DNA from 3 places in the Streptomyces sp. NBC_00873 genome. Region 1 is predicted to be linked to each of the others. Evidence: riboswitches for the same ligand, from Rfam matches in the RefSeq annotation. Region 1 holds a riboswitch; each other region holds the start of a gene.
What was found. Region 1 has a riboswitch for thiamine pyrophosphate ahead of thiO (glycine oxidase ThiO). Riboswitches for the same ligand answer to the same signal wherever they lie in the genome.
Positions count from the first base shown of each region.

Region 2: it holds a riboswitch for thiamine pyrophosphate, as region 1 does, so the genes downstream of both, thiC (phosphomethylpyrimidine synthase ThiC) here and thiO (glycine oxidase ThiO) in region 1, are expected to answer to the same signal.
Region 3: it holds a riboswitch for thiamine pyrophosphate, as region 1 does, so the genes downstream of both, OH809_RS12800 (thiamine ABC transporter substrate binding subunit) here and thiO (glycine oxidase ThiO) in region 1, are expected to answer to the same signal.

Region 1 is NZ_CP108803.1:6,726,486-6,729,756, reverse strand. Features, by position in the region: gene OH809_RS31065 (NAD(P)/FAD-dependent oxidoreductase) at 1-1,191, opposite strand, end outside; gene OH809_RS31060 (hypothetical protein) at 1,420-1,794, opposite strand; TPP riboswitch at 1,847-1,959, shown strand; gene thiO (glycine oxidase ThiO) at 1,957-3,165, shown strand; gene thiS (sulfur carrier protein ThiS) at 3,162-3,271, shown strand, end outside.
Region 2 is NZ_CP108803.1:4,605,666-4,608,936, forward strand. Features, by position in the region: gene OH809_RS21195 (DUF4241 domain-containing protein) at 1-34, opposite strand, end outside; gene thiC (phosphomethylpyrimidine synthase ThiC) at 171-1,961, opposite strand; TPP riboswitch at 1,954-2,087, opposite strand; gene OH809_RS21205 (YibE/F family protein) at 2,158-3,271, shown strand, end outside.
Region 3 is NZ_CP108803.1:2,872,814-2,876,084, reverse strand. Features, by position in the region: gene rlmN (23S rRNA (adenine(2503)-C(2))-methyltransferase RlmN) at 135-1,241, shown strand; TPP riboswitch at 1,283-1,399, shown strand; gene OH809_RS12800 (thiamine ABC transporter substrate binding subunit) at 1,473-2,594, shown strand; gene OH809_RS12795 (ABC transporter permease) at 2,711-3,271, shown strand, end outside.

The sequences.
Region 1 (3,271 bases):
CACCCCCGCCTCGATGAGCTTGCGCCCCTGCGCCAGATCGCGCGGCCGGCCCACGGCGAGGACCGCGACCAGGACGCCGTCGCGCAGCCAGCACACCGACCAGGCGGGGTTGGCGGGATCGCCGCGCCACAGCAGGGTGTCGGCGCTCCCGTGGTGACCCGCGTACTGCACGAACCGGTCGAACTGCTCGGACCAGAAGTACGGCACGGGGTCGTACGTCAGCGGCGCGGGGTCACCGTCGGCAGCGGCGCCGATGATGTTGGCGGCGGCGGTCCGCGGGCCCTGGAGGGCGTTGTCCCAGTGGTGGACGAGAAGGCGTTCGCCGTACCGGGCGGAGGGGAACGAGGCGCAGTCACCGACCGCGTACACATCGGGGAGCGAGGCGTGCAGCGCCCCGTCGGCGGTCACCGATCCGTCGGGGCCGAGCGCGATGCCGGAGCCGGCCAGCCAGCCGGTGGCGGGCCGTGCGCCGATTCCGACGACGACCGCTCCGGCCGGGATCGTGCGGCCGTCCGCGAGGATCACCCGGCCGGGTTCGATGCGGGCGACCCGGGCTCCGGTGAGGAGTTCGGCGCCGCTCTCGGCGTACCAGGCGGTCATCGGGGCGGCGACCTCGGCGGGCATGGCGCCCGCGAGGGGCCGGTCGGCGGCCTCGACGACGGTGACCTCGCAGCCCGCGGCGCGGGCCGCGGTGGCGAACTCGGCGCCGATCCAGCCCGCGCCGACGACCACGACGCCGTGCTGCTCGTCGAGGACGGGGCGCAGCCGCGCCGCGTCGTCGAGGGTGCGCAGCAGATGGACGCCGGGAACGCCCTCGGCGCCGGGCAGGACGACCGGTTCGGCGCCGGTCGCGATCACCAGCACGTCGTAGGGCACGGGTCCCGACGGGGTGTCCAGCTCATGCGCGCCGGGGCGCACACCGGTGACTTCGCGGCCCAGTTGCAGATCGATGTCCAGTGCATCGAAATCGACGTCGAAGGCGGAGTCCTCGGCCTTGCCGAGCAGCACCCCTTTGGACAGCGGCGGCCGGTCGTAGGGCTGGTGGGGTTCGGCGCCGATCAGGGTGACCGGGCCGGTGAAGCCCTGTTCCCGCAGGGCCACCGCGGTCTGCACACCGGCCATGCCCGCACCGACGATGACGATACGGCGCTCGGTCCGCCGGTCCGGCTGCTCAGTCTGCTGCTCGCTCACCTGTCCACCCTAGACCGACCGGCGATTGAGGGGGGCGGCGTCACGGGGCTGGGGCACGCACCTCGCGGCGTTGTCGTCCATCACCATGTTCCCTAAGCTCTCGGCTTCGCTCGAGCAGGGGAGGCCCCATTCGCCATGGCTCAATCCTCCGCCTTGCGATGCACGCACCCCAGCCCCTGCTTCACCCACCCCCCAATTGCCGGTCGGCCTTAAACACCTGACGGTCCGTCAGCTAGACAGTTCCTCGACCACGCTCGTCCCGCTGCCCTCCTGCGACTCCCACTCCCACCGCTCGTCCAGCCGTACGCGGCCGTCCGCGAGGTCGACGACGGTGGAGAGGCAGTGTCCGGAGGATGTCGTTCCGTCCTGCTTCAACTGGACGGAGGGGGCACCTCCCATGCCTTTGAGGCCATGGGGGAGGAAGTCGAGTCGATCGGCGGTCCTGGTGCCGACGAGATGGCCCCGGACCACGTCGCCGCCCGCGTACTCGGCCCAGATCCGGCCGTCCTCCTCGTGGTACGTGAAGCGGGTACGGGTGCCGACCTGGCCCGGCGCCTGGTCGGCGACCGGCGAGAGGACGAGTCCGTCGAGCGAACGGGCCACGATGGCTGCTCCCTTACAGGGGCCGGGGGGACGGGGTCTAGGGTGGCCACCGTAAGACACTCGCGGGAGCCCGGACGCACCGGGCTGAGAGGGAGGCTGAGCGGCCTCCGACCGTACGAACCTGATCCGGGTCATGCCGGCGAAGGGAGGGGCTGGACGCCCATGCGTTCTTCCGGGAACACATCCGTATGCGCACAAGGATCCGACGTCCTCGTCATCGGGGGCGGGATCATCGGTCTGGTGACCGCCTGGCGGGCTGCGCAGCGCGGTCTGCGCACCGCGGTCGTCGACCCCGAACCGGGCGGCGGGGCCGCCCAGGTCGCGGCCGGGATGCTCGCCGCCGTCACCGAACTCCACTACGGCGAGCAGATGCTGCTCGGCCTCAATGTCGCGTCCGCCGCGCGCTACCCGGCCTTCGCGGCCGAACTGGAGGCGGCGAGCGGCCAGGACATCGGCTTCCGCGCCTGCGGCACCCTGGCGGTCGCCCTGGACTCCGACGACCGCGCCCATCTGCGGGAGCTGCATCTGCTGCAGCAGCGTTCGGGGTTGGAGTCGGAGTGGCTCACCGGCCGTGAGTGCCGCCGGCTGGAGCCCATGCTGGCGCCGGGCGTGCGCGGCGGTCTGCGGGTCGACGGCGACCACCAGGTCGATCCCCGCCGACTGGCCGCCGCTCTGCTGACGGCCTGCGAACGGGCCGGGGTGGTCTTCCACCGCGACTGGGTGGAACGCCTCAGGGTGGCACGGGACCGGGCCGCCGGAGCCGTACTCGCGGCCGGTACGGAGCTGGCCGCCGACCAGGTCGTACTCGCCGCGGGCAGCCTCAGCGGGCGGCTCGCCGGGCTGCCGGACGAGGTCGTTCCCCCGGTGCGGCCCGTGAAGGGACAGGTGCTCCGGCTGACCGTGCCCGCCGCTTACGCACCGTTCCTCACCCGCACCGTGCGGGCCGTGGTCCGGGGCAGCCACGTCTATCTCGTCCCGCGCGAGAACGGCGAGCTCGTCGTCGGCGCGACCAGCGAGGAGATGGGCTGGGACACCACCGTCACGGCGGGCGGGGTGTACGAGCTGCTGCGCGACGCCCACGAGCTGGTGCCCGGCATCACCGAACTGCCGCTCACCGAGACCCGGGCCGGCCTTCGCCCCGCCTCCCCCGACAACGCCCCGCTGCTCGGCCCCACCACCCTGCCAGGCCTCCACCTCGCCACCGGCCACCACCGCAACGGCGTGCTGCTCACCCCCGTCACCGGTGACGCCATGGCCGAGCTGCTGACCACCGGCGAGCTGCCCCCCGTGGCCCACCCCTTCGCCCCGGAACGATTCGCACCCGCCCCCGTACCGCCCTCCGCCTCCGTACGTCAGGAGCAGCCCGCATGACCGACTCCCTTCCGCTCACCGTCTCCGTGAACGGCGATCCTCGTCCGATCGCCGCGGGCACCACCCTGGAGACCCTTGTGGCGACTCTGACGGCGGCGCCCTCCGG
Region 2 (3,271 bases), 2.1 Mb from region 1:
AGGAGACCAGAACAACCGATTCCACGTCACTCACCCCTGCGTCTCCGCTTCCGGCCTGCACACGCGAGAAACGTAACGGCTCCCACCGACACCCGGCGGGTGGCCTGTGGAGCGGCCCGCGCGTCCCCCGGCGGCTTCCGGGGGGCGTGGGCCGTTCCGGTACGGCGTGCTCAGTCGGTGAGCGGGAGGTACACCCGGTTGCCCGCGGCCGCGAACTCCGCCGACTTCTTCATCATGCCCTCGGCGATCTCGGCCTCGGTCGCCGCGGGCTCGTCGCCGCCGAACTGCTCCGAGATGCTTCGGCTGATCTTCATCGAGCAGAACTTCGGGCCGCACATCGAGCAGAAGTGGGCCGTCTTCGCCGGCTCGGCCGGCAGCGTCTCGTCGTGGAACTCCCGTGCCGTGTCCGGGTCGAGTGCCAGGTTGAACTGGTCCTCCCAGCGGAACTCGAACCGCGCGTCCGACAGCGCGTCGTCCCAGTCCTGCGCCCCCGGGTGCCCCTTGGCGAGGTCCGCAGCGTGGGCCGCGATCTTGTAGGTGATGACGCCCGTCTTCACGTCGTCCCGGTTGGGCAGGCCCAGGTGCTCCTTGGGCGTGACGTAACAGAGCATCGCCGTCCCCCACCAGGCGATCATCGCCGCGCCGATGCCCGAGGTGATGTGGTCGTACGCCGGGGCGATATCGGTGGTCAGCGGGCCGAGCGTGTAGAACGGTGCCTCCTCGCAGATCTCCTGCTGGAGGTCGATGTTCTCCTTGATCTTGTGCATCGGGACATGGCCCGGGCCCTCGATCATGGTCTGGACGCCGAACCGCTTGGCGACCGAGTTGAGCTCGCCCAGCGTGCGCAGTTCGGCGAACTGCGCCTCGTCGTTGGCGTCGGCGATCGAGCCGGGGCGCAGTCCGTCGCCCAGCGAGTACGTCACGTCGTACGTCGCGAGGATCTCGCAGAGCTCCTCGAAGTTCTCGTACAGGAACGATTCCTTGTGGTGCGCCAGGCACCACGCGGCCATGATCGACCCGCCGCGGGAAACGATCCCGGTCTTGCGCCGGGCGGTGAGCGGGACATACGGCAGCCGCACGCCGGCGTGGACCGTCATGTAGTCGACGCCCTGCTCGGCCTGCTCGATCACAGTGTCCTTGTAGATCTCCCAGGTCAGCTCCTCCGCCCTGCCGTCGACCTTTTCGAGTGCCTGGTAGAGGGGCACGGTGCCGATCGGCACGGGGGAGTTGCGCAGCACCCACTCGCGGGTGGTGTGAATGTTGCGGCCGGTGGAGAGATCCATGACCGTGTCGGCGCCCCACCGCGTCGCCCAGGTCATCTTCTCGACCTCCTCCTCGATGGAGGAAGTGACCGCGGAGTTGCCGATGTTGGCGTTGACCTTCACCAGGAACCGCTTGCCGATGATCATCGGCTCGGTCTCCGGGTGGTTGACGTTGGCCGGCAGGACCGCCCGGCCGGCCGCGATCTCCTTGCGTACGACCTCGGGTTCGACGTTCTCCCGGATCGCCACGTACTCCATCTCCGGGGTGATCTCGCCCCGGCGGGCGTACACGAGCTGGGTGACGGGCTGCCCGTCGCGGCTGCGGCGCGGACGGCGCGGACGGCCGGGGAAGACGGCGTCGAGGTTACGCAGTCCGCCGCGCGGCGAGGTGTGCTTGAGCCCGTCGTCCTCGGGGCGGACGGGGCGGCCCACGTACTCCTCCGTGTCGCCGCGGGCGGTGATCCAGTTCTCCCGCAGGGGTGCAAGACCGCGCCGTACGTCGGTTTCGGTGGCGGGATCGGTGTACGGCCCCGACGTGTCGTACAGCGTCACGGTCTTGCCGTTGGTGAGGTGCACCTTTCGGACCGGCACCTGGATGTCCGGGCGCGAGCCCTGGACGTATCCCTTGTGCCAGCCGATGGACGTGCCGGCCTCGTCGCTCTGGTTCGAGGCAGGCGTGCGTGCGTCCGATGTGGTCATGAGACCTACTCCCTACGCCGGCATTACCCGGTAACAGGTTCGGCGGTCGGCGCAGCCTGTCCCGTACGGATGTACGGATATCAGCGCCCTCTCAGCCCGGTGCTCCGAGCTCCCGCGTGTGCAAAGGTGCCACCACGCTATCGCCTGTTCCGGCGTGCTGGACAGAGGGCCTGTTCCTTCTTGCGATGATCGACCGGTGACGTCCCTTCAGAGCGCCCCCGGATCGCAGAGCCATCAGCACGGGCATTCGCACAGCCACGGCCCTGCTGCGCCGGTCTCCACACATCTGCGCAAGGTCATCGCGGCCGTACTGATCCCGTTCGCCACCGCGGTCGTTGTCGGCCTGGTGGTTCTCTGGCCGGGCGGTGCGCCCGCGCACGAGCGCACCGGTGTCGGTTTCGACCGGCAGAGCCAGCAGGGCAAGGTGGTGAGCGTCGACAAGGTCGACTGCAATGACGTGAATGCCGCGCAGACGCCGGTCACGGGCGGCACCACGACGCCATCGGGGGACACGGGCGCCGGTCAGGAACCGGGGCTGTGCGGGAAGGCCACGGTCGAGGTGACGACCGGGCACGACAAGGGGCGCACGTTCGTCGAGATCGTTCAGCCCGACGCCCCTCGGCAGTTGCGCGAGGGTCAGGGCGTGATCGTGGCGTACGCCCCCGACGCACCCCATGACCTGCAGTACTCCGTGACGGATGTGAACCGGACGTTCCCGATGGCGCTGCTGGCCGGGCTCTTTGCTCTCGCAGTGGTCGTCGTCGGCAGAATGCGCGGGTTGATGGCGCTGGTCGCGCTCGCGGTGTCGTTCGCCGTACTGACCCTGTTCATCCTCCCCGCGATCCTTCAGGGGTCGAATCCGCTGCTCGTCGCGGTCGTCGGTGCCAGCGCGATCATGCTCATCGCGCTCTACATGTGTCATGGCCTGACCGCACGTACCTCGGTCGCGGTCATCGGCACGCTGATCTCATTGCTGCTGATCGGGCTGCTCGGTTCGCTCTTCATCGGCTGGGCGAGCCTGACGGGGAACACCGACGACAGCACCGGTCTGATCCACGGCCTCTACCCGCACATCGACATGAGCGGCCTGCTGCTGGCCGGCGTCATCATCGGTTCGCTCGGTGTGCTCGACGACGTGACGGTCACCCAGACGTCGGCGGTCTGGGAGCTGCACCAGGCGGACCCGACCATGGGTGCGCGAAAGCTGTACCGGGCAGGGATCAGGATCGGTCGCGACCACATCGCCTCGGTGGTCAATACGCTGGTGCTCGCCTACGCAGGCGCCGCGCTTCCCCTCCTGCTGCTGTTCT
Region 3 (3,271 bases), 3.9 Mb from region 1:
GCCGTCTGTGGGCCGTCGGGGCCGCCAATGGCGACCGGCAAGGAGCACCGTCGACCGGGCGCGGTCGCACCCTGTCCCGCCTGAGCCGGCGACGACTGCTGGCACCACGGCGTGTCTGCGACACTGGAGAAACCATGCCTAAGCCCGGAGAACTCACTTTCGTCGCGCCCCGCGGAGCCAAGAAGCCGCCGCGGCACCTCGCCGACCTCACGCCCGCCGAGCGCAAGGAAGCCATCGCCGCGATCGGCGAGAAGCCGTTCCGCGCGCAGCAGCTGTCACAGCACTACTTCGCGCGGTACGCGCACGACCCGGCCGAGTGGACCAACATCCCGGCCGGTTCACGGGACAAGCTCGCCGAGGCGATGTTCCCCGACCTGATGTCCGTGGTCCGGCACATCAGCTGCGACGACGACACCACCCGTAAGACGCTGTGGAAGCTGCACGACGGGACGCTGGTCGAGTCCGTCCTGATGCGCTACCCGGAGCGGGTGACGATGTGCATCTCGTCGCAGGCCGGATGCGGGATGAACTGCCCGTTCTGCGCGACGGGGCAGGCCGGTCTGGACCGCAACCTGTCGACCGCCGAGATCGTCCACCAGATCGTGGACGGCATGCGGGCGTTGCGTGACGGGGAGGTTCCGGGCGGGCCCGCGCGGCTCTCCAACATCGTCTTCATGGGCATGGGCGAGCCGCTCGCCAACTACAAGAGGGTGGTTGGCGCGATTCGCCGGCTGACCGACCCGGAGCCGGACGGTCTCGGTCTTTCGCAGCGCGGCATCACCGTCTCCACCGTGGGCCTGGTGCCGGCCATGCTGCGCTTTGCCGACGAGGGCTTCAAGTGCCGCCTCGCCGTCTCGCTGCACGCGCCGGACGACGAGCTGCGGGACACGCTCGTGCCGGTGAACACGCGCTGGAAGGTACGCGAGGTGCTGGACGCGGCGTGGGAGTACGCGGAGAAGTCCGGCCGTCGGATCTCCATCGAGTACGCGCTGATCCGCGACATCAACGACCAGGCCTGGCGCGGTGACCTGCTCGGCCGACTCCTCAAAGGCAAGCGCGTCCATGTCAACCTGATCCCGCTCAACCCGACGCCCGGCTCGAAGTGGACCGCTTCCCGGCCCGAGGACGAGAAGGCGTTCGTCGATGCGATCGCCTCCCACGGAGTGCCCGTGACCGTGCGGGACACCCGCGGCCAGGAGATCGACGGGGCCTGCGGGCAGCTGGCGGCATCCGAGCGCTGAGGCCGAAAGGGCCCGTGTAACCTGGGCCCGAAATCAACTTCATATTCCGACAGGGGAGCGCCACAGCGCTGAGAGTGCGGCACCGAGGACAGGTTGGCCGCAGACCCTCTGAACCTCGCCCGGGTCATTCCGGGTAGGAAGTTCGGTCATCAACTCATGCTGTTGCGCCCTGCCCGCTTCTCCAAGGGCAGGGCCGCGTCTCTTCCTGGTCAAACCCAGGAGGAATTCATAATGAGCACCACCCGCACCACGCGCGGGACCAAGCAGCTCGCGGCGACGGCCCTCGCCGCCGCGCTCGGCGTCACGGCACTGGCCGGCTGCGGCAGTTCCGACGACTCGGCGTCAGGGGCCGGTGACACGAAGGGCTCCGGCTCCAAGACCGTGACCCTTGTCAGCCACGACTCGTTCAACGCCTCCAAGGACGTGCTGAAGGCGTTCACGCAGGAGACCGGCTACACGGTCAAGGTGCTGAAGAGCGGTGACGCAGGCGCTGCCCTCAACCAGGAGATCCTGACCAAGGGCTCCCCGCGAGGTGATGTGTTCTTCGGCGTCGACAACACGCTGCTCTCCCGGGCCCTCGACAACGGACTGTTCACCCCGTACGAGGCGAAGGGCATCGACCGGGTCGCGGCAGACGCCCAGCTGGACGCGGCCAAGCACCGGGTCACTCCGATCGACACCGGCGACATCTGCATCAACTACGACAAGAAGTACTTCGCCGACAAGAAGCTCGCGCCGCCGAAGACCTTCGACGACCTGGCGAAGCCCGCGTACAAGAACCTTCTCGTCACCGAGAACGCCGCGACCTCGTCGCCCGGTCTCGGCTTCCTCCTCGGCACCGTCGCCACCTACGGCGAGAGCGGATACCAGGACTACTGGAAGAAGCTGAAGAGCAACGGCGTGAAGGTGGTCGACGGCTGGGAGCAGGCGTACAACGAGGAGTTCTCCGGGTCCGCGGGCGGCACGAAGGCCAAGGCGGACCGGCCGCTCGTCGTCTCGTACGCCTCCAGCCCGCCGGTCGAGGTGCTCTACGCGAAGCCGCAGCCGAGCGAGGCTCCGACCGGTGTCGCGACAGGGACGTGCTTCCGTCAGATCGAGTTCGCCGGTCTGCTGAACGGCGCGAAGAACGAGGCGGGCGGCAAGGCGCTGCTGGACTTCCTGATCAGCAAGAAGTTCCAGGAGGACATGCCGCTCAACATGTTCGTGAACCCCGTCACCAAGGACGCGAAGCTGCCGGAGCTCTTCACGGAGTTCGGCGCTACGGTCGACAGGCCCACCACCGTGGCCCCGGACGCCATCGCCAAGAACCGTGAGCAGTGGGTCCAGTCGTGGTCCTCGCTCGTAGTGAAGTAGCGAAGAGTCCCGTACGCGGTCCGGGCGCGGGCGGGAAGGGTTCGCGCGCCCGGTCCGGGCTCGCGGATCCCCGGCGCGCGGGGGCGTGGCGGGGGAGCGTGGTGCGGCTCGGTCTGATGGCCGTGCCCGTCACGTTCTTCGCGCTGTTCTTCGCCTACCCCGTCGTCGCGATCGTCGGCCGCGGGCTGAAGGCCGACGGCGCCTGGCAGTTCGGCCGGATCGGCGAGGTGCTGACCCGGCCGGACATCCTCGACGTCCTCTGGTTCACTACCTGGCAGGCCCTCGCGTCGACCGCGCTGACCCTGTTGATCGCGCTGCCCGGTGCGTATGTCTTCGCCCGCTTCGACTTCCCCTGCAAGCAGGTGCTGCGGGCGGTCGTCACCGTGCCGTTCGTCCTGCCGACCGTTGTCGTGGGGACGGCCTTCCTGGCGCTGCTGGGGCGCGGCGGTTTCCTCGACGAACTGGCGGGCGTGCGTCTCGACACCACGGTGTGGGCGATCCTGCTCGCCCATGTCTTCTTCAACTACGCGGTCGTCGTGCGGACCGTCGGCGGACTGTGGTCGCAGCTCGACCCGCGGCAGGAGGAGGCAGCCCGGGTGCTGGGCGCCGGGCGGTTCGCGGCGTGGCGGCGGGTCACTCTGCCGGCCCTCGCGCCCGCGGTGGCCGCCGCTGGGCTG